2 regions of the Gordonia alkanivorans genome follow, and region 1 is predicted to be linked to the other one. Evidence: predicted binding sites of a transcription regulator. Region 1 holds the regulator's gene; the other holds the start of a gene.

Evidence for each region. The regulator LexA, encoded in region 1, represses DNA repair genes until DNA is damaged. The targets are predictions, from matches to a motif close to CGAACANNTGTTCG.
Region 2: C5O27_RS13150 (HNH endonuclease signature motif containing protein) is a predicted target of LexA. The motif match lies at 5,198-5,211, and genes of this name have one in related genera.

Annotation. Positions count from the first base shown of each region.
Region 1 covers NZ_CP027114.1:3,040,195-3,050,626, reverse strand. Annotated here, with positions in the region: gene hrpA (ATP-dependent RNA helicase HrpA) at 1-2,633, shown strand, start outside; gene nrdR (transcriptional regulator NrdR) at 2,607-3,074, opposite strand; gene C5O27_RS13855 (LysM peptidoglycan-binding domain-containing protein) at 3,174-3,710, opposite strand; gene lexA (transcriptional repressor LexA) at 3,948-4,655, shown strand; gene C5O27_RS13845 (putative PEP-binding protein) at 4,633-6,333, opposite strand; gene C5O27_RS13840 (DeoR/GlpR family DNA-binding transcription regulator) at 6,470-7,240, shown strand; gene pfkB (1-phosphofructokinase) at 7,237-8,196, shown strand; gene C5O27_RS13830 (PTS fructose transporter subunit IIABC) at 8,264-10,327, shown strand; gene C5O27_RS13825 (HPr family phosphocarrier protein) at 10,405-10,432, shown strand, end outside.
Region 2 covers NZ_CP027114.1:2,895,851-2,906,282, reverse strand. Annotated here, with positions in the region: gene smc (chromosome segregation protein SMC) at 1-2,845, opposite strand, end outside; gene C5O27_RS13160 (acylphosphatase) at 2,904-3,185, opposite strand; gene C5O27_RS13155 (OsmC family protein) at 3,190-3,648, opposite strand; gene C5O27_RS13150 (HNH endonuclease signature motif containing protein) at 3,752-5,140, opposite strand; gene mutM (bifunctional DNA-formamidopyrimidine glycosylase/DNA-(apurinic or apyrimidinic site) lyase) at 5,364-6,239, opposite strand; gene rnc (ribonuclease III) at 6,266-6,991, opposite strand; gene C5O27_RS13135 (YceD family protein) at 6,984-7,640, opposite strand; gene C5O27_RS13130 (DivIVA domain-containing protein) at 7,683-8,486, opposite strand; gene coaD (pantetheine-phosphate adenylyltransferase) at 8,609-9,097, opposite strand; gene rsmD (16S rRNA (guanine(966)-N(2))-methyltransferase RsmD) at 9,136-9,696, opposite strand; gene ectA (diaminobutyrate acetyltransferase) at 9,861-10,388, shown strand.

The sequences.
Region 1 (10,432 bases):
AGATCCTGCGTACCAACCTCGCCGCCGTCATCCTCCAGATGACCTCGCTGAAACTCGGTGAGATCGCGGACTTCCCGTTCGTCCAGCCGCCCGACGAGCGCGCCATCCGCGACGGCATGGGCGTGCTCACCGAACTCGGGGCGATCACCGTGAGCCGTGAGGGCGGCCCGCCGCGCCTCACCCCCGTCGGGCGCTCGATGTCCCGGATCCCGGTGGATCCGCGGATCGCGCGGATGCTGATCGCGGGTCGCGAACTCGGCTGCCTCGACCACCTGCTGGTCATCGCCTCCGCGATGTCCCTGCCCGACCCCCGCGAGCGTCCGGCCGAACATCGCGAGGCCACCGACGCCTCGCACCGGCGCTTCGTCGTGCCGCAGTCGGACTTCCTGTCCTACGTCGAGCTGTGGCGCTACCTCGACGAACAGCGCAAGGAGCTGTCCAGCAGCAAGTTCCGTCGGATGTGCGAACGGGAGTTCCTGCACTTCCTGCGAATCCGGGAATGGCGGGACCTGCATCGCCAGCTCACCGAGATCGTCAAGGATCTCGACTGGCCGGTGAGTCCGGCCGGTTCCGACCTGCCCGAGGTCGACGCCGATGCGGTCCATCGCGCGATCCTGTCAGGACTGCTCTCCAACATCGCGGCGCGCAACACCGAGGGCCGCGAGTTCACCGGGGCGCGCAACACGACGCTGATGATCTTCCCGGCGTCCCCGCTCGCCAAGAAGCCGCCGCCGTTCATCATGGCCGCCGAGGTCCTCGAGACCTCGCGACTGTTCGCGCACACGGTCGCCGGCATCGACCCGCTGTGGGCGGAGAAGCTGGCCGGCGATCTGGTCAAGCGCACGCACAGCGAACCGCACTGGTCGTCCAAGCGCGGTGCCGCGATGGCCTACGAGCGGGTCACCCTCTACGGCGTCACCCTCGTCGCGCGTCGTCGCGTCGACTACGGCCCCATCGACCCGGTCGTCTCACGCGAACTGTTCATCCGCCACGCCCTCGTCGAGGGCGACTGGCGCACGCAGCACCCGTTCTTCGAACGCAACCGCGCACTGCTCGAGGCCGCCTCCGACGTCGAGAACCGTATGCGCACACGCGGACTGGTGATCACCGAGGACCAGCTGTTCGAGTTCTACGACAAGCGGGTGGGCGCCGAGGTCACCTCCGCACGGCACTTCGACACGTGGTGGAAGAAGGCGCGGCGCTCCGATGCGGCTCTGCTCGATCTCAAGCCGGAGGACGTCGCGGCGAGTACCGAAGCCGCCCCCACCGACTATCCGGGCGCCTGGCAGCAGGGCGACACCCGACTCGAACTCCGCTACCGGTTCGAGCCCGGCACCCCCGATGACGGTGTCACCGTGATGATCCCGCGCGCACTGCTCCCCCACGTGCGCCCGGCGGGTTTCGACTGGTCGGTGCCCGGCATGCGGACGGAACTGGCCACCGCACTGGTGAAGTCGTTGCCGAAGCAGCTACGCAAGTCGATGTCGCCGGCACAGCGTTTCGCCGAACTGGCACTGGCCCGCCTCACCCCACGGAGCGAGCCACTCACGGTCGGGCTCGCTCGCGAGCTCACCACGATCACGCAGATGACGGTCACCGCAGGCGATTTCGACGTCGACCGGATTCCGGCCCACCTACGGATGCATTTCGCGGTCGCCGACGACGCCGGGGAGATCACCGCGCGAGCCGATTCCATCGCCGAACTGCAGCGCGCGGCCACCCCGGCAGCGTCGAAGACGGTGAAGCGCACCCTGTATCGCGCCTGGACCGACGAGGGCATCGGCACTCTCGCCGCACAGCGGACCGTCGACATCGCCGGACAACGCCTCACCCGTTACCCGACCATCGACGCGATCACCGACGACGCCGGACGCACGCGCGGGGTGGTCGTGATCGACGCCGCGTCGGAGCAGACCCGTGATCGATTGGCGGCGAGAGGAATCGTCGCGCTCCTCGACCTGGCGATCCCGCCCCTGCACCGCCGCGTGGCCGGTTCCCTCGGGGCCGCGGGTCGACTCGCGCTGAGCCAGAGCCCCTACCCGGATCTCGATGCGTTGCTGGCCGACTGCACACGTCGCGCCATCCGCGATGTCGTGGCGGGCCTCGACGCCGGCACCCTGTCGGCGGTGCGCTCTCCCGAGACATTCCGCGTGCTCACCGAGAAGTTGCGTCCACGGATCACCGAGTCGGCACCGGACTACTTCTCTCTCGCCGTCGAATCCCTCGGTTGGGTGGCACCGGTCCGTGCCGCGATCGACCGACATGCCGGTTCACTCGCGGCCGATGACGTCGCCGAACAGCTGGACAATCTCGTCTTCGACGGATTCGTCGCCGCCACCGCACGACGACATCTGGAGAATGTGCCGCGCTACCTCGCGGCCGCCGAGGCCCGCCTGTCGGCGCTCCCCGCATCGGCGGCCCGGGATCAGGCCGGAGTAGCCGTCGTCGACCGGGTGACCGAGCGGTGGGCGCAACGACTGACTCAGGTGCCCGACCACCGGAAGGCGCACGTCAACGACGAGGCCCAGTGGCTCGTCGAGGAGCTGCGGGTGGGATTGTTCGCCGAACGGCTCGGCACCGCGTACCCGGTGTCGGAGAAGCGGGTCCTACGAACTCTTGACCGACTCGGCTGAGGCGGCTCGGAGGTCGTCGATCTCGCGCTGGAAGTCCTCGACGGAGTCGAACGAGCGATAGACCGACGCGAACCGCAGGTAGGCGACCTCGTCGAGGTCGCGCAGCGGCTTGAGGATCGCGAGACCGACCTCGTTGCTGGGGATCTCGGCCGATCCACTGGCACGTACGGTGTCCTCGACCTGCTGGGCGAGCTGCGCCAATGCGTCCTCGGCGACGTGGCGTCCCTGGCATGCGCGCCGGACGCCCCTCATCACCTTCTCGCGACTGAACGGTTCGGTGACGCCGTTGCGTTTGACCACCGCGAGCACCGCGCTCTCCACGGTCGAGAAGCGTCGCCCGCACTCCACGCAGGAGCGGCGGCGCCGGATGGCCTGCCCCTCATCAGCGACACGCGAGTCGATGACCTTGGTGTCGTCGTTCTTGCAGAAGGGGCAGCGCATCGTATCCTCACGCAGGTCACGGGACACTCTGGTGCAGCCGCGCCGCATGCCAGGCCGGTAGTCGGCCGGTCCCTGTGACATCGAGGATACCGCCCGTGCTCAGTGGTACCGGGGGGCGAGCAGCGGCTGACCGACGCGCAGCCCGCTCGACGGGAGGTCGTTCAGCTGGATGATCTCGTCGACGACCGCCTCACGCGGCATCTCGGGGGCGACGCGCGATGCGATGGTGCTCAGCGAGTCGCCCGACCGCACGTGTACGACCTCGGTGCCGACCGAAGAAGGTGTGACCGTCGCGGCGTAGTTCTGACCGACGACCGCGATGACCCACACGGCCAGAGCGAGCCCGACGCCGGCGAGAATTGCCGTCGCCGTGCGCCGACGCCGCCGGATGACGGCCGAGGGCGCGGTATGCGCAACACGCGAGACGGGTACGACCGGTGCACGACCCCGCATACCGACCGGCGAGGCGCACCGGGTGGAGGCGACCCGGCGGACCCGGACCGCCGACTCCGGCACCGGACGCCCGTCGACGGGCCGGCGGCCGTCGCCGCGGCGCATCGGGCGCGGACGCTCCAGGACGTCACCACGGACCGAATCGGTGGAGCGGTCGGGGTCGATGAGAGTGGCGGTGCGCATGATGCCCTCCGTGTTTCCGGTCGAACGCTTGTCCGTGCTCCGGCTGCGTCGTCGGCGTTCGAACTGTTCGATTGTCGATCATCTGTTCGATGAACTGATGTTCGATTTGTAGCACGGCACGCCGACACTTGTCTCGCAACACGTCGAACAAATGTTTGATGCGGTCGGCATTCTCGGCTAGGGTCGTCGTCAGACAAGCGATCTACCAGCACGTTCGGAATCGAGAGGAACCCGATCATGAGCGATGACGGCGGTAAGCGCACCGGAGCGCGGGGCGCCGACGAGCCCGTCGCCCCGGCAGACATGGCGGCGGCCGAGGCCTCGCTGACGCCGCGGCAGCGCGGAGTTCTCGAGGTGATCCGCAGATCCGTGCGCGAGCGCGGTTACCCGCCGAGCATCCGCGAGATCGGTGACGAGGTGGGTCTCACGTCGACCTCCTCCGTCGCCCACCAACTGCGGACGCTCGAACGCAAGGGCCTCCTCAAGCGCGACGCGAATCGTCCGCGAGCGGTCAACATCGCACCGAGTGAGCCGCCGACGCCCACCTCACCGACCGGTGGTGCGCTACCCGAGCCCACCTTCGTGCCGGTGCTCGGCCGGATCGCCGCAGGCGGCCCGATCCTCGCGGAAGAAGCCGTCGAGGACGTCTTCCCGCTCCCCCGCGAGCTCGTCGGCGAGGGTTCGCTGTTCCTGCTGAAGGTCGTCGGCGAGTCGATGATCGACGCCGCGATCTGCGACGGCGACTGGGTGGTCGTGCGCCAGCAGAACGTGGCCGACAACGGCGACATCGTGGCCGCGATGATCGACGGCGAGGCCACGGTCAAGACCTTCAAGCGCCAGAAGGGTCATGTCTGGCTGATGCCGCACAACGAGCTGTTCGACCCGATCCCGGGCGACGAGGCCGTGATCCTCGGCAAGGTCGTCACCGTGATGCGGCGTATCTGACCTCTTCGTTCTCGAGAACCGCGGCGGCAGCCGCGCGCGCCGCAGCCGGATCGGTGGTGGCGAGCGCGGCTGTCGCCGCGTTCTCGCAGGTCGACCGTGAGACGCCGCCGAGGCGGGCACCGACCGCGGCGGCCGCCACCGGAGCACTCGACAGCGAGGTGACACCCAACCCGACGAGCACACAGGCGAGGATCGGGTCCGCCGCGGCCTCGCCGCACACGCCCACCGGTTTCCCCTGGTCCCGTCCGGCCCGCGCGACCGTCGCGATGAGGTGCAGGACCGCCGGCTGCCACGGATCGGTCAGCGATGCGAGATCGGCCGACATCCGGTCGGCGGCCATCGTGTACTGCGTGAGGTCGTTGGTGCCGATCGAGACGAAGTCGACCTCGGCCAGGATCGCCGGCGCGAGGATCGCGGCGGCGGGGACCTCGATCATCACCCCGGCGACCAGTCCGCGTTCCCGTACCTGAGCGGCGAAGGCGGCCGCCTCGGCCGGTGAGGCGATCATCGGCGCCATGACCCAGGGGCTCGTCTCGGAACCCTCCGCGGCGCGCGCGATCGCGTCGAGCTGATGGGCACGGATCTCGGGGTGTGCCAAGGCGATCCGGTCGCCGCGCACACCGAGGGCCGGGTTGGCCTCCTCGGGCTGGTACACGAAGCGCAGCGGCTTGTCCGAGCCGGCGTCGAGGGTACGGATGACGACCTTGCGGCCGCCGAACGCGTCGAGCACCTCGCGATAGATGTCCGCCTGTTCCTCCACCGACGGCTCGTCGGCGCGTTCGAGGAAGGCCAGTTCGGTGCGGAACAGTCCGACGCCCTCCACCGGATGATCGGTGGCCGCACGGGCCGACGATCCGTCGGCGACGTTGGCCAGGATCGCCACCTCCACACCGTCGGCGGTGCGACCCGGGCCCGACCAGCCGGCGACCCGTGCGGCCTGACGCGTGTACTCGTCGACACGGGCCCGCGCGGCGGCGTTGTCGGGTTGCACGACGATCTCGCCTGTCGTGCCGTCCACGAGTATCACCGTGCCCGAGTCGATCCCGGCGAGACCGGGGACCGCGACGACACACGGGATGCCGAGCTGCCGGGCGATGATCGCGGTGTGGCTGGTGGGCCCGCCCAGGCGGGTGACCAGCGCGATGGTGGTGGCGGGATCGAGCCCCGCGGTGTCGGCGGGCGCGAGGTCGTCGGCGAGGAGGACCGAGGGCACGTCCGGCGTGGGCACGCCGGGCTCGGGGAGGCCCAGGAGTTCGGCGAGGACGCGGTCGCGGACGTCGTTGAGATCGGTGACGCGCTCGGCCATGAGCCCACCGAGCTTGGTGAACACGGCGGCGAACTGTTCGGTGGCGGCGACGGCGGCCGACGGCGCCGAGGCGCCCTTGGCGATCAGACCCGAGGCGGCACCGATCCAGCCGCGGTCCTCCGCGAGTCCGGCCGTTGCGGTGAGCACCTCGGCGGCGACGCCGGTGTTCTGCGATGCACGCTCACGTAGGCGCGCGGCGACCGCGGCCGCCGCGGCGGTGAACCGTTCGGCCTCGTCGGCGCGACGGTCCTCGGCGATCTCGACGCCTGCGCCCAGTGCCTCTGCGGAGTGGTCGGGTCGGCGTCCCGGCCAGAGTGCGGGCCCGAGAGCCACACCACCGACAACCGGCGTCCCCGTCAGAATCTGCGTCATGTGACCACGGTTACAAATTCTTCTTGACTTGTCAACACAAACAGGCGTAAACACAATTACTACAACACGCAAAGCCGCATGTTCCCACATTGGACGACCCGATCAGCGCCACGGGAACGATCAGAACGGAGCCGGTGTGTACGCCGAGGAGAGACAGCAGGCCATCGCCGAGGAGGTACGCGTCGCAGGACGCGCCTCGGTCGCCGAGCTCGCCGCGAAGTTCGACGTGACCAGTGAGACGGTCCGCCGCGACCTCGCGGTGCTCGAACGTGCCGGGCACCTGCAGCGAGTCCACGGCGGTGCCGTCCGCCCCGAGGTCCTGCGCGTGATCGGTGAACTCGGCATCGACGAGCGCGAGACGGAACAGACCGAGCAGAAGGCCGCGATCGGCCGTGCCGCGCTTCGTTTCCTCCCGCCCGACGGCGGATCGGTGCTCTTCGACGCCGGCACCACCACCTTCCGGGCCGCCGAGGCCATGCCGCGCGACCGCGATCTCACACTGATCACCAACAGCCTCCCGATCGCCGGGCTGCTCGCCGGACGCCATGCCGACGGTCTCCACTCCCTCGGCGGTCGCGTCCGCGGACTCACGCAGGCGACGGTCGGCGCCGAAACGGTCGCCGCGCTCGGCCGACTCCGCGTGACGACCGCGTTCATCGGCACCAACGGCCTGAGCGAGGCGCACGGTCTGTCCACCCCCGATCCCGACGAGGCGGCGGTGAAGGCGGCGATGGTCGCCGCAGCCCGCCGCGTCGTCGTCCTCGCCGACAGTTCGAAGATGGAGCGCGAGGAGCTGTCCGGTTTCGCCGGCATCGACGACATCGACGTTCTCATCACCGATTCCGGCATCGATCCGCAGTTCTCGGCCGCACTGTCCGCCCGCGGCGTCGAGGTCGTGATCGCGTGATCCTCACCGTCACCGCCAATCCCAGCGTCGACCGCACCCTCGAACTCGCCACCCCGCTGCGACGCGGCGAGGTCCAGCGGGCCGGCGTCGTCCGCGCCGAACCGGGCGGCAAGGGCGTCAACGTCGCCCGCACCGTCGCCGCCGCCGGTCTCTCGACACGGGCCCTGCTGCCCGCTCGCACCGGCGACCCCCTGCTCGCCGCGCTCGACGACCTCGGACTCCCCTACGACGCCGTCCCCGTCGACGGCGAGGTCCGTTCCAACGTCACCATCGCCGAATCCGACGGCACCACCACGAAGATCAACGCCCCGGGCGTGACCCTGACAGCAGCTCAGCTCGAGTCGCTGTCCACTCTGATCCGCACCCACGCGAACGGCGCGGAGTGGGTCACGCTGTGTGGATCACTTCCACCCGGCGTGCCGGAGCACTGGTACCGGACGGTCGCCGACGCGCTGGTCACCGCCGGATGCCGCGTGGCCGTGGACACCTCGGGAGCACCGTTGCGCGCAGCCGCGGCAGGACGTGTCGACCTGATCAAACCCAACGAGGACGAACTCGCCGAACTCACCGGCGCCGATGCCGCCGAGCTCCGTGATTCCCTGTCGCGCAACGATCTCCGGCCGGTCGTGACCGCCTCGCAGGCCCTTGTCGAGCAGATCGGCGGCAGCGTCCTGGCGACGCTGGGGGCGCGGGGCGCCGTCCTCGTCACCGCTGCGGGCACTTGGTGCGCGACCCCACCGCCGATCGTCCCGCGCAGCACCGTCGGCGCGGGCGACTCGTCCCTGGCCGGCTTCCTCATCGCCCAGACGCGCGGTGCGTCGGCTCCGGAATGTCTCCGCTCCGCCGTCGCCTACGGTTCGGCGGCCGCCGCGCTCGCCGGCACTGCCTCCCCCACTCCCGATCATCTCGACCTGTCCGGGGTCACGATCACGGAACTCTCCGGGGCCGGCCGATGAGATGAAGCCGATCCCGCGCCCACAGGACCCCCACAAACCCCCGACCCACATTGCCGAAGGACATCCCATGACCGAGCAGATCATCACCGCGCAGACGGTGAGTCTCGACGTCGACGCCGGCGCCGACCCCGCCGCCGTCATCACCACTCTCGCCGATGCTCTGGCCGCGGCCGGACGGACCACCGATCCCGCCGACCTGGCCCGGGCGGCACTCGAGCGAGAGGCCAAGTCCGCCACCGGACTACCCGGTGGCATCGCGATCCCGCACGCCCGCACCGCATCGGTGACGTCGGCGAGCCTCGCCATGGCGCGCCTGTCCCGCAAGGTCGACTTCGGCGCAGCCGACGGTCCGGCGGATCTCGTCTTCCTCATCGCCGCCCCCGAGGGCGGTGCGGCCGCGCACATGAAACTGCTGAGTTCCCTGGCGCGCTCGCTCGTCCGCCCCGACTTCGTGGCGAGCCTCCGCGAGGCCGAGACCGACGACCGCGTCATCGAACTGGTCACCGCGGCCATCGATCCCGACGCCGGGAAGGCCGCCACTCCCCCGGCAGCCCCGGCGGCGAGGGAGACCCCGGCCGCCACCGAGAAGCGCAGCGAGACGGTCTCCGAGAACCGGCCGCGCATCCTCGCGATCACCGCCTGCCCCACCGGGATCGCGCACACCTACATGGCCGCGGACGCACTGAAGTACGCTGCCGAACGGGCCGGGGTCGACTTCGCGGTGGAGACGCAGGGCTCCTCGGCCACCACACCGTTCGATCCCGAGGTCATCGCGTCCGCCGACGCCGTCATCTTCGCCACCGACATCGGGGTCAAGGGCAAGGGCCGCTTCCACGGCAAGCCGGTGATCGCCTCGGGCGTCAAGCGCGCCATCAACGAACCCGACACGATGATCGCCGAAGCCGTTGCGGCCGGACGGAATCCGGATGCGGCTCGCGTGACCGACGACGGCGGCACCGAGTCCGCCGAGGCGGGTTCATCCGGCGTCGGACTGGCCGGGCGCACCCGTCAGGCACTCATGACCGGTGTCAGCTACATGATCCCGTTCGTCGCGGCGGGCGGTCTGCTCATCGCGCTGGGCTTCCTGCTCGCGGGCTACGAGATCGCCAACAGCACGCTCGATGCCGGCGGTTCCCTCAACGACGCCGCCTTCATCGCCCTGAACAACAGCCTCTGGGATCTCCCCTCCGGGGGTCTCCTCCAGTACCTCGGCGCGGTCAGTTTCGCGATCGGGTCGGGGGTGATGGGACTCGCCGTCCCGGTCCTGGCCGGGTACATCTCCTTTGCGATCGCCGATCGTCCCGGCATCGCACCCGGTTTCGTCGCGGGCATCGTGTCCCTCGCAGTCGGCGCGAGCTTCATCGGCGCACTCATCGGCGGCCTCATCGCCGGTGCCGCGTGCCTGTGGATCTCGCGACTCCCCGTGCCGCAGTGGGCCCGTGGACTGATGCCCGTCGTGGTCATCCCGTTGTTCGGCAGCCTGATCGTCGGCGGTCTGCTCTACCTGGTTCTCGGCAAGCCGCTCGCCTGGCTGACCGAGCAGATGAACTCCGGACTCGAGAGCATGTCCGGCGGATCGGCCGTCGTCCTGGGCATCGTGCTCGGTCTGATGATGTGCTTCGACCTCGGCGGCCCGGTCAACAAGACCGCCTACCTGTTCGCCACCGCCGGTATCGCCGATGCCGCGACCGCCGGTCCCGCACAGTTCCAGATCATGGCCGCCGTCATGTGTGCCGGCATGGTCCCGCCGCTCTCCCTGGCGCTCGCAACGGTGTTGCGTCCCGGCCTGTTCACCGAACCCGAACGCGAGAACGGCAAGGCCGCATGGCTTCTCGGGGCGTCGTTCATCTCCGAGGGCGCCATCCCGTTCGCCGCGGCCGACCCGTTCCGAGTCATCCCGTCGATGATGGCCGGCGGCGCCCTGTCCGGCGCACTGATCATGGCATTCGGTGTCGAGCTCCGCGCCCCGCACGGCGGCATCTTCGTCTTCTTCGCCATGAACAGCTGGGTGCTGTTCCTCGTGGCCCTGCTCGCCGGCACCGTCCTGAGCGCGGTCGTGGTGATCGCGGCGAAGCAGTTCGGCCGGACCCGCGAGATCGCCGCGGCCGATCTCGAGGCCGTGGCAGCCTGAAGTCCAGACCCCGACGCGCGACCACATCGCCACGCACAACCACCAACCGACAAGCAATCGCCAACACAGGAGGCACCATGCCCAGCACCACCGTCACCGTCGGAT
Region 2 (10,432 bases), 140 kb from region 1:
CCGAGGGCGGCATCGGTACGTCGGGACCGTATTCGGCGATCAGGTCGTCGGGTGACATCGCGAACGTCTCGAGGATCTGCTCCTCGAGCTGCTCGATGCGCAGTGCCACCTGGGCGCGGGCCACCTCGTCGCGATGCACGGTGTCGCGCAACGAGTTCAGCGTGGTGGTCAGTTCACCGGCCCGCACGCGCAGCTCGTCGAGAGTCGCCGACCGCGCGATCCGGATCTCCTCGAGTTCGTCGCGACCCGCCTGCGCCGACGCGACCGCCGCCGCGAGACGTTCGGCGACCCGGGCACCGGCCCGCTCGACCGCCGCCGCGACACCCGCGGCCTGCCGGCGGATCTCGTCCTGACGACGCGCCCGTTCCCGTGCTTCCCGCTCACGCTGGGCGGCTCGACGCAACGAGTCGGCCTTCCCACGCACCGAGGCGAGACGTTCCTCGGCGGTGCGCAGTGCCAGACGGGCCTCCATCTCGGTGCCGCGGGCGATCCCGACCGCTGCCGCGGCCGTGGACCGCTCGGAGTCGTCGGCCGCCATCTCCGGTCCGGAATCCGACTCGTCGCGGGCCAGCCGCAACCGTTCCTCGAGTTCGTGCAGGGATTCCAGGGTCTCGGCGCGCCCCTTTTCCAAGAGGTTGCGTTGACGCGTGAAGCGATCGGCCTCCGCACGGGCGGTGCGGATCTCGTGGCCGAGCCGGGCCATCTGCTCGTAGGCGGCGCCGACACTGGAATCCGATTCGTGCAGCGCGGCGAGCGCTTCCTCCGCCGCTTCGCGGCGTTCGCGCTGTTCGGTGAGAGCACCGTCGAGTGCCGCCTCCAGCTCTTCGACGCGGCGGCGGGTGGCGGCGAGTTCCTCGGTCGCGGCGTCGATGGCCGACTGCACCTCGAGCGTCGACGGGCGACGCGACGAGCCACCCTCGATCGACGCGGGGCCGATGCGGTCGCCGGCGTGGGTGACCACGCGCACGCCGTGGCGACGGGCGATCTCGAGTCCCTGGGCCGGATCGTCGACGACGACGGTGTCGGCGAGGACGGTGTCGATCGCGTTGCGGATCTCCGGCCCGCAGGTCACCGCCGAAGCCGCCCACCGGGCACCGTCGGGAAGGTCGAGGTCTCGTGATCGGACGGATTCGGTGAGGCCGCCGCAGATCAGCGCGGCCCGTCCCCCGTCGCCGGATTTGAGTGCCTCGAGCGCACGGATGGCCGCCATGCCGTCAACGGTGACGATGCCGTCGACCGCGGGGCCGAGGGCGCCGGCGATCGCGGTCTCGAAACCGGGCTCGACGGTGAGCAGTTCCGACATCGGTCCGAGTAACCCGTCGGGCGCGTTGTCGAGCAGCCAGGCACCGCCGTCGTTGCGCTCGAGACCCATGGCGAGGGCTTCCACGCGCGCCGACAGCGAGGCGATGGACTGCTCGGCTTCGCGGTGCTCGGCCTGCAGGGTCGCGGCGCGTTCGTTGGACAGGTTCAGCGCGGCGACGCACCGTTCGTGGTGTTCGTCGAGGGCCTGCTCGGAGGATTCCAGCTGCGCGAGTTCGCTCGCCGCCGAATCTTGTTGTGAGGCAGCATTTTCCGCACGCTCGGTGGCGTGGGCGATGGCAGCGGTCAAGCGGTCGGCCTCGGCGTCGACCGATTCCGACCGCGTCCGCAGGTTGTCGACCTGGCCCTCCAGACGGGCCAGACCCTCCCGACGGTCGGCGATGGCCTGGACGGCGGCCAGGTGTGCCGCTTCCGCGGCCTCGGCGATCGATTCGCGCTCGCGGAGCACCTCGCGTGCCGTCTCGAGCTGTTCGGCGGCGATCTCGACGCCCTCGGTCAGTTCGGCCTCGAGTTCGGCGGCTTCGAGGGCCTGTTCCTCGAGTTCCTCGGGATCGGGTCCGGTGGCCTCGGTGGCGGTCTCGCTGAGGTAGCGGCTGCGTTCGGCGGCGACCCGGCGGGTCGCGTCGACGCGTTCGGCCAGCGCCGACAGCCGGAACCAGGCGCGGCTCGCCGCCGCGGCGGCCGGGGTGACCTCGGCGAGATGCTGTTCGTGTTCGGCGACCTGCGCGTTGGCCTCGTCGAGTTGCTCGGCCACCTCGTCCTGGCGGCGCCGGACCTCGTCCTCGACGGCGGCGTGTTCGGCCATCTCGGCTCGGCGGATCACCAGGTCGTCGGCGGCGAGGCGCAGCCGGGCGTCGCGGAGATCGGCCTGCACGGTCTGCGCCCGGCGGGCGACCTCGGCCTGTCGGCCGAGCGGCTTGAGCTGACGCCGTAGCTCGGCGGTGAGGTCGGTGAGGCGCGCCAGGTTGGCCTGCATCGCGTCGAGCTTGCGGACCGCTTTTTCCTTGCGTTTGCGGTGTTTGAGGACGCCGGCGGCCTCCTCGATGAACGCGCGACGGTCCTCGGGACGCGACTCCAGGATCGCCGACAGGCGGCCCTGGCCGACGATGACGTGCATCTCGCGGCCGATACCGGAGTCGGAGAGCAGTTCCTGCACGTCCATGAGGCGGCAGGTGCTGCCGTTGATCTCGTACTCGCCGGCGCCGTCACGGAACATGCGGCGGGTGATCGAGACCTCGGAGTATTCGATGGGCAGCGCACCGTCGGCGTTGTCGATGGTCAGCGTGACCTCCGCACGCCCCAGCGGCGGACGTCCGGAGGTGCCGGCGAAGATCACGTCCTGCATCTTCCCGCCGCGCAGCGCCTTGGCGCCCTGTTCGCCCATGACCCAGGTCAGGGCGTCGACGACGTTGGACTTACCCGAGCCGTTGGGACCGACGACGCACGTGATACCCGGCTCGAAGCGCAGGGTCGTCGCCGAGGCGAACGACTTGAAGCCCTTCAGGGTCAGGCTTTTGAGGTGCACGACGGTACAGAGTACTCACCATCGCGATGCGTTTCGGGCAACGCTCACCGTTCAGCGCTCACCGTTCGAGGAAGCCGGTCAGGTCTCCGCGTGCCGACTCGAGACTGTCGACGACCAGATCCACCCGGCCCGGGGTCTCTCCGGACCGGAGCGCGTCGAGCAACGCCGCCACTGTGTCGCGGGGCCCCTCGGCCACGACGTGCACCCGTCCGTCGGCCTGATTGGACGCGTAGCCGACCAGACCGAGCTCCAGGGCCCGCGACCGCGTCCACCATCGGAAGCCCACACCCTGGACGTGGCCGTGCACGAACGCCGACAGTCGGACCCGGTCGGTGGTCATGGTGTCAGTCCGTCTCGATCTTCAGGTCGACCTCGGCGCCGGCCTTGATGGTGCGGCCGACCGTGCACACCGCGTCGATGGCGCGCTCGACGACGACGAGCAGGCGCTGCGCGGCGTCGGGGTCGAGTTCGGAGAGGTCGACCTCGAGGATCTCGGAGATCCGCGGGTACACCTCGTTCTCACGGTCGGCGTCACCGCTGACCCGGATCGTGGCGTCGTAGTCGTCGCCGAGGCGGCGCGACAGCGGACGGTCCGACGACATGCCCGTGCAGGCCGCCAGCGCGATCTTCAGCAGCTCGCCCGGCGTGAAGACACCCTCGACATCCTGCGAGCCGATCAGCACCTCGGCACCGCGCGAGCTGCGGCCGGTATAGAGCCGGGTCCCGGTGCGCTCGACCCAGAGGTCGGTGTGCGCGGGCTCCGCGGGCTGGGCCGGAGTGGCTGTGTTCTGTTCGATCGTCATGCTGGGATGAGTCCTCTCAGGCGGCGGGGCGGCGCTGGCACCGCTGACCATAGTAAGAGCCGTGGATCAGGACGAATTCCCGAACCGGTCGTGCCCGACGTCGTCAGGCAGCTCCCGCCTCTCGGCTTGCGTTGCGTTCTTTCCATTCCCGCACCGCGTGGATCACCTCGGTCGCATACCCGAGGTCGAGCTTGCCGCCGCCCACGGGCACCGTCGAATCCGCGGCCACCCGCGCATCAGGCGACCATTGCCCCGGCACGTGTGTCGCGGGACTCACGTCGATCACTGAACCGCCCGGCCGGTGGAACGAAAACCGTTGCGACCCATGCCCGGTGATACTGAACTCACCCCGATGCAACGCACGGTGACAGCTTCCACACAACAAGATCAGATTGTCCAACTCGGTCTCCCCACCGGCCGACCAGAACACCACGTGATGGGCGTGCAGATGCCGTGTGCGTTCACAGCCGGGCATCTGACAGCACCGGTCTCTCACGAACAACGCCCTGACGAGTGCCTTGTTCGGCGTCCGCGACTTACGCCCCAACCCCAGCAACGCCAACTTCCCCGGCGCTCCGGAAACCCTGCTGGACAACGCCTTCCGAACCGCAGCACCGCAGTGCGCCTCGTCCAACTCAGCCTCCGACAGTGCCGGCCCGTCATCAAGGTGTGCCTGCTGCCCACCCTCGTCGGTATGTATCAGGATCTCGGCTCCCGGTGCGAGATCAGGCATCGCGATCCCCTCGTGCACCATGTCTGCCATGGCCACCAACGCCGGCGCCAGATTCGACGGCACATTTCGCCACAGGTCCCGACGATTCGCCGGTTTGACCTCGGAGTCCGGTTCCCCATCCACGGTTTCCAACTCGCTTGCAGCGTTCCGCGGAACGCTCGACACCGCGGACAGATCCGCATCGTCGCAGGTCCGGGTGCGTTCGTACTCTGCCCGGACCGCACCGGCAAGAAGCCGGGCACCGTCTAGCGGAGACAGCGTCAGCGACACAGACAAGGAGCCATCCGCATTCCACTTCCACCGGCCTGTCGACTCCACCGGTGGGCGATTCTCCGACTCGATGCCACGATCCCGGTCGATCTGTCCTATCGCACGGACCGCCCGCTCCAGTTGCGACGCCGTACACGACAACGCCAGATTCACCAGTTCCTTCTCCCGCAACGCGGTCGCGACCCGCGTCAACGCCCGCACCTTCGAATACGACAACCGCCCCGCACCGAACGCCTGCCGAATCAACGGCAACTCCGTCAGAGCCTTCGCCACCCGTACCTGCTCCTGCGCTGTGCGTTTAGAGACACCCGCCTTCCACGAGAGCCAGTGCGCGAGCGAATGCACACCCGGCCACGACTCCCGCTCATCCAATTCCGCCACCAGAGACAAGAACTCGGCCGTGAGCGCGGTGATCTGCGCGGCATAACCCAGCACTCTGCTTTCCAACACGTCATCGGACAAGGACGCCGGATCCGCGCCATCGAACATCGACGACACATTCTCACCGTGCAGCACCGAAACAGACACCCCAAGCCCCCAGCTGTTCGAACGGATATACGAACAACTTAGCGGCGCCCACCGACAAAACAGCTGGCCAAGGCTCTTCGAGCGTTCCGCGGAACGCTCGAAGCCTTCACCGGACTCGTCGATGCCTGCACAGCGGCTTCGCCGCGGTCACGCTCCGCACGTAAGCGCAGGGAGCACTACGGACTCAACGTGTGCGACGCCGTGGAGCAGTCTGGCACTTCGGGCAAAAGTAAGAGCTGCGGTTCATGAAAGATTCCCGGCGCATGATCGCCCCGCATCGCCGGCACGGCTGCCCCTCACGCCCGTAGGCGTTGAGGGAGCGTTCGAAGTACCCCGACTGGCCGTTGACGTTGACGTACAGCGCGTCGAAGGAGGTGCCCCCGACCTCCACCGCCTCGGTCATCACCGCAGTGGCCGCCTCGATCAGTTCGAGCAGCTTTTTGCGCGAGATCGTCTCGGCGACACGCGCACCGTGAAGTCGGGCCCGCCACAGTGCCTCGTCGGCGTAGATGTTGCCGACGCCGGAGATGACGGTCTGGTCGAGCAGGACGCGCTTGATCTCGGAGTGCTTGGCGCGCATACGGTTCACGACGGCCGCCGCGTCGAAGGCCGGATCGAACGGGTCGGGAGCGATGTGCGCCACCGACACCGGAATGTCGGCCGCGTCATCGGAGACCGCATAGTCGTCGAGATGCCAACCTCCGAAGGTCCGCTGATCGACGAACCGCAGTTCGTTGTCGTCGTCGAGGTGTGCGCGGATGCGGAGATGGGTGTGGTCGGGCGCCCCGTCGCGGGCGATGAGCATCTGCCCGCTCATGCCGAGATGCACGACGAGGGCGGCACGGTCGGTGTCGTCGGCGACGTCGATCCACATGTACTTGCCGCGACGCCGCACTCCGGTAACGTGTTTGCCCGCGAGGCGACCGATCAGGTCGGGCTCGCCGCCGACGTGGCGGCGGGCGGCACGCGGATGCAGCACCTCGACCGCGGTCACGGTCCGTCCGGTCAGATGCTTCTCGAGACCCATGCGGACGGTCTCGACCTCGGGTAGTTCAGGCATGAAGAGTTGTTGTCACGACGCTGTTGTCACGACGACGCTTCGGCGCGTTCGGTGAGCGCCTTCCACGCGTGGGCCGCCGCCTGCTGCTCGGCCTCTTTCTTGGTGCGTCCGACGCCCTCGCCGAGGTTCTCCCCCGCGATCATCGCGATCGCGGTGAACTCTTTGTTGTGATCCGGGCCGGTGGACGAGATCTGGTACTGCGGTGGGCCATAGCCGCGTTCGGAGCTCAGCTCCTGCAGCGAGGTCTTCCAGTCCAGACCGGCGCCGAGCTGTCCGGCCTTCTCGATGCGTTCGTCGAAGAGGCGCAGGATGATCCGCTGCGAGGTCTCCAGGCCGTGGCTGAGAAACACCGCGCCGAACAGGGATTCGAGACCGTCGGCGAGGATCGAGTCCTTGTCTCGACCGCCCGTCATCTCCTCGCCACGGCCGAGATACAGGTACTTGCCCAGGCCACCCTCGTCGCCGAGACCGCGTGCCACGTCGGCGAGCGCGTGCATGTTGACCACGCTCGCACGGATCTTCGCGAGTTCACCCTCGGGACGGTCGGGGAAATGCAGGTACAGGCGCTCGGTGATCACCACGCCCAGGACGGAGTCACCGAGGAACTCGAGGCGCTCGTTGGTCGGCAGACCGCCGTGCTCGTAGGCGTACGAGCGGTGCGTGAGCGCCAGCGTCAGAAGGTCTTCGGGGATGTCGGTGTCGAGTGCGGCGAGCAGCGCCCGCCGACCCTCCTCACGTGTGCTTTCAGTCACGACTTTCCTGGTCGTCCGGGTTCCCGTCTTCTGCGAGTTCGGAGAACTTGTTCGCGAGACCGGCCCAGCGGGGATCGATCAGCTCGTGCGCGTGCCCCGGCTCGGTCACCGCCAGCCGGATGCCGCACACCTGGCAGAGCCCGGGGCAGTCCTCCGAACACAGCGGCGACATCGGCAGTTCCAGAGCGACGGCGTCGATGATCGACTGCTCGAGATCGATGCGGTCGTCGACGATGCGGTGCACGTCGTCTTCCTCGGTGGTCTGCTCCGTCACACTGTCCGGGTAGGCGAACAGTTCGGTGAGGAACACCGTCACCGTGCCGTCGATCGGCTCGAGGCAGCGCGAGCACTGCCCCTCCGTCTCACCGCACGCGGTGCCGGTCACCAGGATTCCCTCGCTCACCGATTCGAGCCGGAGATCGAGGTCGACGTCCGAGCCGGCGGGAATGCCGATCATCTCGACCCCGAGCTTGTCGGGGGTCGTGACCGTCCGGTGCACCTCGGACATGGTGCCCGGGCGCCGACCCAGCGGCCGGACGTCGAGGACGAAGGGATCGCGACGCGACGCCGAATCGGGACCGTGCGACGCTTCTGATGTCACAGCATGATCAGACACAAACTGCACCATACGCTCGCGATCGCGAATCATCGACTGACGCCACGGTATGCGCCGGATCGGCCGTCGGGCAGGTCACACCGCCAGCGGGGATCCCTGGTCGCGGTCGTAGGAGTTGCGGGTCGCTTCGTCGACGCTGCGGGGGTATTCGACGTAGTCGTGCATGCCCGCACCGGTGCGCAGCTGGTGACGTCCACGGTTCACCGAACGCAGTGTGCCGGTGAGGATCTCCTCGAACTGGGCCAGCTTCTCGTCCACGTACACGTCGCAGTCGCCGCGCAGGCGATCCGCCTCCGCGTGGGCCGCGTCGATGATGCGTTCGGCCTCGGACTTGGCCGCACCGACGACCTCGGTCTCCGACACCAGGCGCTGCTGCTCGGCGATGCCGTCCGCCACCGACTTGTCGTAGGTGTTGTTCGCCGCATCGACGGTGCGCTGCGCCTCGGCGCGGGCGCGACCGGTGACGGCCTCGAACTCGCGGGCGGCACTGGTCTGCAGCCGGCGCGCCTCCTCGGTGGCGTCCTCGACGAGCGAGTGCGAGTGCGAGCTCGCCTCGTCGACCATGCGGTCGGCCTGCGCCTTGGCCTCGGACAGGATGCGGTCGGCCTCGGCGCGGGCGTGCGCCAGCACGGCCTCGGACTCGGAGTCGGCCTTGGCCACCGTCGTCTCGGCGTGCTCGCGCGCATCGCCGATGAGGGTGTCGCGCTGATCGAGGACGTCCTGCGCGTCGTCGAGTTCGCCCGGGATGGAGTCCTTGATGTCGTCGAGGAGTTCGAGCACGTCACCGCGCGGCACGACACAGCCCGCGGTCATCGGCACACTCCGCGCCTCCTCGACAATCGCCACGAGTTCGTCGAGAGCCTCAAATACCCGGTACACAGCCACCCCAATCCGGCGCTTGCCTGTTTGCAACAGTTGGTGAATCTGTGACTATTGTGCCGAATGTTGCGCCTGTGATTAGTGAAGCGCGTGGGGTGTGTCGCAATTCCCGCAGGTGGGTCCTAGACGGAACGCTCCCCGGTGAGCTTCGCGGTCAGGTTCTTGTGGATGTGCGGCGACAGGAAGGGCGTGACGTCACCGCCGAGCTTGGCCACCTCTTTGACGAGCGAGCTGGACACATGCGCGAACCGGGGGTCGGTGAGCAGAAAGACCGTCTCGACGTCGGCGAGTGCGCGGTTCATCTGGGCCATCGGGACCTCGTAGTCGAAGTCGACCGCCGAACGCAGGCCCTTGACGATGGTGTGGATCGACTCCTGCTTCAGATAGTCGACGAGAAGGCCTTCCCAGCGATCGACCCGCACGCCGGGCAGATCCGCGCAGTCCTCCTCGATGAGCGCGATCCGCTCGTCGACACCGAACATGCCTCGCTTGTTCGGATTGACCACCACGGTGATGACCACCTCGTCGAAACACGCCGCGGCGCGTTCGACCACATAGCGGTGGCCGAGGGTGAAGGGATCGAAGGAACCGGGACACACTGCCGTCGTCATGGCCTGAACTTACCGTCCGGCCCCACACATCAGGCGCGTCAGGAGCCGATGAACTCCCCGACCTCGACGCGGGTGTCGCCGTAGTTCTTGTCGACGACGACCTCGAAGTCGCGGGGCCAGATGTCACCGGTCGAGCGCGCCGAGCGCTCCACCACCACCAGCGCGCCGTCGGCGAGCCGGGACGCGGCCAGCTTGGTCAGATCCTCGGACAGTGCGGCCGCATCGACCGCGTACGGCGGGTCGGAGAACACGAGGTCGTATCTCCGCTCGGGCGGCGAGGACAGGTAGGCGGACACCGGTCGTGTCAGTACGGTGGCCGACGAGGCGATCCCGCAGGCCTTCACATTCGCGCCGATGACGGTGGCGGCCTTCCGTGCGGAATCGACGAACGTCGCGCCGGCCGCACCACGCGAGACCGCCTCGATGCCGAGGGCCCCGGACCCGGCGTACAGATCGAGGACCCAGAGCCCGCCGAGATCGAATCGGGCGTCGAGCATGTTGAAGACCGACTCCCGCACGCGGTCGGAAGTGGGACGAGTTCCCTCGTCCGGAACGCGGAGCCGTCGACCCCGTAGCTCGCCGGCGATGATCCTCGTCATGGGGCCATTCTGCTCCCCCGGGAACCCCCGAATCGACGCGTGGGTGACACTCTTGTGACTCACTTCACATTGCATGTCTGATCAGGTAGAAGGTAGGGGTTCGTTGGGGCAATTTCCGCTGGTGGGTGACTTCCCGGATACCCGTTGTTAACGTCGAGAGCGTTATGAGCCCTTCACAAGCAGGAACGGCCCCAACAACTGTCCTCACCGTCGACTATCGGATGCCGACTGTCGCCGACGGTACCCGCCTCTGGGAAATCGCCTCGGACTCAAAGGTTCTCGACGTCAACTCTTCGTACTCCTACGTCTTGTGGTGCCACGACTTCGCCGACACCTCGATCGTCGCCGAAGTAGACGGCCGTCCGGTCGGTTTCGTCACCGGATATCGCCGCCAGAGCGACCCCTCCACACTCATGGTGTGGCAGGTCGCCGTGGACGATTCGATGCGTGGACACGGCGTCGCCGCGTCCATGCTGCATCACCTGTTCGATCGTGCGAACCGCCACGGAATGGTGGCGATGCACACCACGATCAGTCCCGACAACATCCCGTCGCAGCGACTGTTCGAGTCGGTCGCGAAGGCCCGCGGTCTCCGTTTCGAGCGCCGTGACCTGTTCGCCGCCAACACTTTTCCGGACTCGCACGAGCCCGAGGATCTCTACATGCTCGAACCGGAGATCCCCGAGCCCTGAGCGCTCGCGCGTGATCCCGGCACACCCGTGTCGAGGGTTGTAAG